Regions from separate parts of the Brevibacterium ammoniilyticum genome, predicted to be linked through region 3. Evidence: riboswitches for the same ligand, from Rfam matches in the RefSeq annotation. Region 3 holds a riboswitch; each other region holds the start of a gene.
What was found. Region 3 has a riboswitch for thiamine pyrophosphate ahead of AAHA49_RS12610 (ECF transporter S component). Riboswitches for the same ligand answer to the same signal wherever they lie in the genome.

Region 1 (2,260 bases), on a different contig from region 3:
ACTCGGTGTCGTCGATGTCCTTGTCCCGGACCTGGACGATGCCGACCCCGCCGGCGACCGCGGAGCGCACGGTCTCGGCCACCGTCCGACCGGCCTCGGCGCACTGCGCGGAGTCGGTGACGAGGTAGAGGCGGGTGTCGATGCCGGCGAGGCGGTCGAGTGCCGCGCTCATGCCGCCGTCACCGCGACGCGGGAGCGGGCGATGCGGTCGTCGTCGGTGGTGAAGAGGGCGTCGAGGAAGTTCATGGCGTACCGGCCCGGACCCAGTGCCCCGGTCGCGGCGGCCTCACCGGCCACGGCGAAATGCGCGTGGGCGGCGACGACGGCGGTGAACCTCTCGAGCGCTCCCACGCCTGCCGGTCCGGCCTGCGAACTCGTCCCCGCCGGAGGGACCGCGGCGAGGTAGGCGGTGGTGACGGCGCCGAGCGAGCACCCGGTGCCGATGACGAGCGGCATGAACGCGTGTCCGCCGTCGATGCGGGCGACATGGTCGACCCCGTCGATGTGGGCGACGACGGCGTCACGGGCACCCGAGACGGCGACGATCGCGCCGGTCGCGCGGGCGAGGTCGGCGGCGGCGGGGAGCACGGCGTCGACTTCGTCGGTGGATTCGACTCCGCGCCCGCCGGCACCGGCGCCGGCCAGTGCCGCGATCTCCGAGGCGTTGCCGCGGATCGCGGTGGGTCCGGCGGCAGCGGCCCGGCGGATCCGGGTGGTGCGGAAATCGGCGGCACCGATGCTCACCGGGTCGAGGACCCAGGGTTTCGCATCGGCGGTGACGGCTTCGATCGCGGCGTCGGCGGCGAGGAACTGCTGGTTCGTCGCCGTGCCGAAGTTGATCAGCAGCCCGCCGGCGAGGTGGGCGAACTGTGCGGCGTCGGCGTCGTGGTCGAGCATCGCCGGAGACGCCCCGACAGCGAGCAGCACGTTCGCACTGAACTGCTGCACGACGGTGTTCGTGATGCATTGGATGAGCGGGTTCGACGCGCGCAGACGTGCGTGCGCCGACGACAGATCGAGGTCGGTCATGACGATCCCTTCGCTAGCATGGCCCAGATCAGGTTCGATGGGTGTCCTCTCAGCCCGGCGCGATTCCCCGGGCACCCCATGTCATTGCCTTCGACTGTATCAGGAGCGCCGAGGCGGCGGCGACGCGGGCAGCGCATGCGCGGGCCACGCGGCGGGCGATGCTGCCGGACCGCCTCGGCGCCTGCACAGTCCTCCAGCTCACTTCGATCTCGAGGGCACAGTTCGTGAACTGTGCCCTCGAGATCGAAGTGAGCCCGAAGCGCTCTCCGCGTCAGCGGCCCACGGGATTGCGCATCGTGCCCGCGTAGATGAGCGAGACCGAATGCCTGGAGGCGCGGTCTCGACGCGAAGAGGCGGTCTCGGTGAATTCGAACGCTGCCGTCCGTCCGCTTCGGCGACTATCCCCTGCCGACGTAACGCTGGCCGCGCCGACTGACCGCGTCGATGACGACGGCGGTGAGGAGGACGAGGGCGGTGATGATCTGCTGCGCGTCGGAGTTGAAGCCGATGAGGTAGAGGCCGTTGTTGATGGCGCCGACGACGAACGCGCCGAGCACCGCCGCCCAGGCCGTGCCGCGTCCGCCGAAGAGGGAGGTGCCGCCGATGACGGCCGCGGCGATCGCATTGAGCAGATCCTGGGTCGCCACGAGCGTCGATCCGGCGTTCGTCGTCACTCCGGCCTTGACGAAGCCGAAGAGTGCGGCGAGGACGCCGGCGGTCATGAAGACGCTGATGCGCACCCATGTCACCGGGATGCCCGCCCGCCGCGCGGCCTCGACCTTGCCGCCGACGGCGTAGATCGAACGCCCGTAGCGCGTCTTGCGCAGCACGAGGTCGATGACGATCGCGATGACCATCATGAGGAAGAACGGCAGGGCGAGACCGAAGTCCTGGTTGACGAGGATGAGGAAGCCGAAGACGATCGCCGTGAGCAGCACGATGCGGACGATGACGGCCAGCCAGCTCGCACTGTCCAGTCCCTGCGCATGGCGCCGCAGCTTCGAGTAGACGAGCCCCGCACCGAACCCGATGACCGCGATCGCCCCGAAGACGTACGCCCAGATCGCCGGGAAGTAGTAGCTGGCGAAGTCGAAGGCGAAGGTGTCGGCCATCGAGAGGTTCTTCTGGGTGCCGAGCACGGTGAGGGTGAGCCCCGTGAACGCGAGGAGGCCGGCGAGGGTGACGACGAAGGCGGGGATGCCGACGACGGCGAAGAACCAGCCCTGGATCG
Region 2 (2,260 bases), on a different contig from region 3:
GGGTCTCGGCGAAGCGCGTCTGCGCGACGCGGAGCAGGCCCTCGATGAGTTCGCTGCTGACGTCTTCGTTGAGGAGCTCGACGTTGCCCGATTCGAAGGGGTCGTCGTCGCAGATCAGGGCGACGTACCGACCGGTGGGTTCGTGACCGTCGGGAAGCGGGTAGACCATGAGTCGGGACAGTGCCGCCGAGGCTTCCTCGACGAGGACGTCGCCGCTGAGATCGGACAGGGTGCGGTCCTCGGGCTCAGCGGTCTCGTCGGCGTGGTCCTCGGACCCGTCATCGCTGTCGACCCACGTATTCGCGGCCTCGGTTTCGACGAGGAAGCCGGAGATCTGGGCGAGGATCGTCGAGTACGACGCCCCGTCCGAGGTCCGTTCGATCCAGCCGGTCTCCCCGTCCGAGTCCTCCGTTTCGAAGTAGCCCCACACCATGGTTGGGAAGAACTTCGGCGGCACGGATTCGATGATCTCCGGGCTGAACACTCCGAAGGGAATGCGGTCGGAGTCGGGGACGGCGGGCGAATCGTTCATCGGTCAATCGTGCCACGGGAGGGGCGGTGCCGCGGCCGCCGAGGTCTACGAGTCCTGAGACCGGTACGCCTCGTCGAAGAACGCGCGCTCGAGCCCGACGGCTCGTCCCCACAGCGCGGTCAGCCGGTCCCGGGTCGCGACCGCCTCGGCGTCGTCCCCTCGAGGCACGACGCGTTCGAGTTCGTCGACGAGGAACTGCACCCACGCGGCGAAGTCCTCACCGCGGTGGAGGTCGATCCACCCGACGTGGACGTCGCGGGTGGGCATCTCGCGCTCCAGCTCACCCCAGTCGAGGTAGAGCCATTCGGCGATGACGAGGACGACGAGGAGATCCGGGTACGACGCCGAGGCGACCGCCCCCTTCATGACGTCCCGGAAGCCCGCGGTCGGAGCCAGCAGGACCGGGTCGGCGTAGTCGGCGGGACTCACCCCCACCTCGGCGAAGGCGCGGATGAAGTACGAATCCTCTTCGGCTTCGAGGAACCCGAGCTGACGGGCGAACCGCAGCTTCGCCTCGATCCGGTCGGCGTGGGCCACACACGCGCCGAGCATCGCGAGGAAGTCCTCGAAGAACTGATAGTCCTGGATGAGATAGGTCGCCATGACCTCGTCGGGCACGGTGCCCGCGAAGAGCTCCTCGACGAACCGGTGACCGACGGCCGCCGCCCAATCCTCGTCGGCTGACCTGCGCAGCGCCTCGACGGCACCGCCTGCTGGCACAGTGATCATTCGTGTCCTCCAACTTCCTCCGCCGGCATTGCCCGGATCAGGTGTAAGGGTCTGCGTGCGCACTCTCAGCGCCGGATTCGGCGCTCCCCTGTGGTGGTTCGAGACTATCTCACATCGCCGGAACTGCGGCACCCGCCGGCGCTTCGGTCACCTCGCCGAGGCGGTCGGCGAGGACCTTCGCGATCCGGGCTGCCGCCGGCTGGCGTCCGGCCGCTCGCTCGGCCTCCTCGACCGCGGAGTTGTAGTTCGTGTTCGTGTTGATGTCGTAGACGACCTGCCGGCCGTCGGCGGTTTCGATGAACTCGACCCCTGCGAAGTCGATGCCGAGATCGCGCAGGAGCGCTTCGAGCCGGCGGATGAGCAGGGTCTCGGCGGTGATCGACTCCCGCCGGGTGAACTGGGCGAAGGGCGCGCCCGCACTGCCAGCGCCGCCCGCGCTGCCCGCGCCTGGGATCTCGCACGCGTCGGCGGGGCAGAGTTCGAACGTGCCGGCCGAGACGTCGACGGCGACCGCGTAGTGGAAGCGTCCGCCGATGAACTCGGCGCGGGTGATGAACGGTTCGGCGGGCTGGAGGTACTCCTGGACGAGCGTGATGCCGTCGACCGGCTCGTTCGCCCCTCCCGGACCGAAGTCGGCGATGACAGCATCGAGTTCGGCCTGTGCATCGAACCGCCGCACACCCAGGCCCTTGCCGCCCTGGTTGTGCTTCGTGATGAACGGGGGAGCGAAGTCGGCGGCCGCCTCGGCGAGGGCACCGGATCCGAACGCCGCAGCCGTGCGGGGAACGTCGAAGCCGCGGGACGCAAGCTCCCGATGCTGCCGGATCTTGCTCACCTCGAGCTCATAGACGTCCGCGCCGTTGACGACCGTGCGCCCGGCGGCCTCGAGCCACGCGAGTACGGCCCGGCCGTAATCCTTGACGTGCGGGTCCGTGCGGGTGTGCGAGGACGCAGAGAGTCGGGACCAGAAGATCCCCTCCGGCGGCTCCGCAGAGAGGT
Region 3 (2,260 bases):
CATCGCGCACCGATGCCGCCGAGGCGGGGTCGATGTTGGCCGTCGGTTCGTCGAGGACGATGACCTCGGGCGCCATCGCGTGGATGCCGGCAAGCGCAAGACGTTGCTTCTGGCCCCCTGAGAGCGCCGCCGTGGGATGGTCGGTGGGCAGGTCGAGGCCCATCGCGGCCAGCGACGACCCGATGCGCTCGTCGATGACCTCGACCGGCAGGCCGAGGTTCTCCATGCCGAAGGCGACGTCGTCGCCGACGCGAGAGAAGATCACCTGCGAATCGGGGTCCTGGAGGACGAGCCCGGTGACACCTCGGCGGGGGTCAGGGGCATCGTCGCCGATGAGGATCTCACCGGTGGACTCTCCGGCCTCGACGGGCAGGACCCCGGCGATCGCATGGAGCAGCGTCGACTTCCCCGCCCCTGACGGGCCGAGGAGGAGGACCTTCTCTCCGGCGGCGATGTCGAGGTCGAGGGGACCGATCGCGGCAGCGTCCCGATCGGCGTGCCGCCACGAGAAGCCGCGGGCGCGGACCGGCAGACCCATCAGCGCATGCGGCCGGAGGCGAACGAGCTCAGCGCCCCGGTCTTCGCGATCGCGCGGTAGGCATACCAGGCGCCGATGCCGGAGATGACGATGCCGGAGACGATCGCACATGCGGCGTAGGCGAACTGGTAGGTCAGCTGCCATTCGGCGTTGTAGAGGATGTTCTCGCTCACCGCCATGAAGGCCGCTGCGACGAGACCGGACAGCGTCGTCACCCACAGGGTGAACTTCCGGTAGCCGAAGGCCGCGAAGACGAGTTCGGCGCCGAGGCCCTGGATGAAGCCCGAGAGCAGCACGGTCGAGCCGAAGTGGGAGCCGAGGACGCCTTCGACGAGGGCGGCGAGGACCTCGCACAGGAGCGCGGCACCCGGTTTGCGGATGATCGCCCCGGCCAAGGGACCGGCGAGCACCCACAGGCCGGCGATGAGCCCGATCGAGGGCGGGAAGGCTTGGAAGCCGAGTTCGATGACCTTCCAGCTCGCCGCGAGCACCCAGAAGATCAGGCCCACGGCGATGCCGAGGACGGCGGTGACGACGTAGTCGACGACCCGCCACTTCTTCGTCGGCGGGGCCTGGGTGTACGCGGGTGCGGATGTCGCGGGCGCGGTGGTGTTCGGCATTGTGCCTCCTCGTATCTCAAGGAGGGGTAGAAGAGTCTCGACTTCCTTCGGCGGTGCTAACCGCATCAGGTTCGAGGGTCTGCAGCATCATCTGCACTCTCAGCGCCCCTGCTGGCGCTCCCCTGTCGTGTGGGCACCACTGTACAACACGACCACCGGCCCGCAGGCCCGTCTCAGCTGGGGACGATCATCACCGGGCCTTCGGCATGGTGGAGGACTCCGCGGGAGACCGAACCGAGGAGCGCGGACTTCACCGCGCCGCGGCCCCGGGTGCCGAGCACCGTGAGCTGGGCCCGCTTCGTGGCCTCCGAGAGCATCGAGACCGCATCCCCGACGACCACCGAGGTGGAGATCGGCAGACCAGGGAACTGCTCGCCGAGGGCATCGGCCTCCGTCGAGAGGGCGGTCTCGAGCTGCTTCTGCCGACGGTCTGCGACATCCCCGCCGACCTCGAGATCGGGGTACCAGTAGAGCCATTCCTCACCGGCCGGCAGCACCGAGACGATCTCGAGGCCCGTCTGCCTGGAGGAGGCCACCTCGGCGGCGGTGAACATCGCGATCCGGGCGGCCTCGGAGCCGTCGACGGCGACGACGACCGATCCGCTCGAGTCCTCACGGCGGGCGGAGTGCTTGGGCACGACGATCGTCGGGCAGTGCGAATGGGGCGGCAGGGCTGTCGAGACCGAGCCGAGCATGCGGCCGATGAAGCCGCCGCGACCGCGGGCGCCGACGATGAGGACCTCGGCGTTCGAGCTCAGTCGCACGAGCACGCCTGCGGCGTCGCCGGACTCGGCGGCGTAAGTGACCTGTCCGGGATGGTCGCGCAGGAGGTCGGCCGCCTCGGCGAGCAGCTTCTCCGCTCCGCGCATCGCGGCCTCGTCCTCGGGTTCGGAGGGGATCGAGGCCATGTTCGGGTAGATCATCAGCGGCATCGTGAACGCGGTGACCACCGTGAGCTGAACGCCGCGGTGGAGTGCCTCGGCGGCGCCGTAGCGCAGGGCCAGGGCTGCGAGCTCCGAGCCGTCGAAGCCGACGAGGACGCCGAGTTCGCGGTTGAGCCCGGATTCGTCGGGTCGGGGATCGGCGGCCCGGTCGTCGGTCG

Region 1: it holds a riboswitch for thiamine pyrophosphate, as region 3 does, so the genes downstream of both, thiM (hydroxyethylthiazole kinase) here and AAHA49_RS12610 (ECF transporter S component) in region 3, are expected to answer to the same signal.
Region 2: it holds a riboswitch for thiamine pyrophosphate, as region 3 does, so the genes downstream of both, AAHA49_RS11355 (TenA family protein) here and AAHA49_RS12610 (ECF transporter S component) in region 3, are expected to answer to the same signal.

The regions. Positions count from the first base shown of each region.
Region 1 covers NZ_BAABNP010000002.1:153,575-155,834, forward strand. The annotation lists gene thiE (thiamine phosphate synthase) at 1-172, opposite strand, end outside; gene thiM (hydroxyethylthiazole kinase) at 169-1,029, opposite strand; TPP riboswitch at 1,017-1,118, opposite strand; gene AAHA49_RS02740 (sugar ABC transporter permease) at 1,428-2,260, opposite strand, start outside.
Region 2 covers NZ_BAABNP010000008.1:172,878-175,137, reverse strand. The annotation lists gene AAHA49_RS11360 (hypothetical protein) at 1-532, opposite strand, end outside; gene AAHA49_RS11355 (TenA family protein) at 578-1,261, opposite strand; TPP riboswitch at 1,259-1,361, opposite strand; gene AAHA49_RS11350 (ATP-grasp domain-containing protein) at 1,371-2,260, opposite strand, start outside.
Region 3 covers NZ_BAABNP010000010.1:66,119-68,378, reverse strand. The annotation lists gene AAHA49_RS12615 (ABC transporter ATP-binding protein) at 1-538, opposite strand, end outside; gene AAHA49_RS12610 (ECF transporter S component) at 538-1,158, opposite strand; TPP riboswitch at 1,184-1,292, opposite strand; gene AAHA49_RS12605 (universal stress protein) at 1,332-2,260, opposite strand, start outside.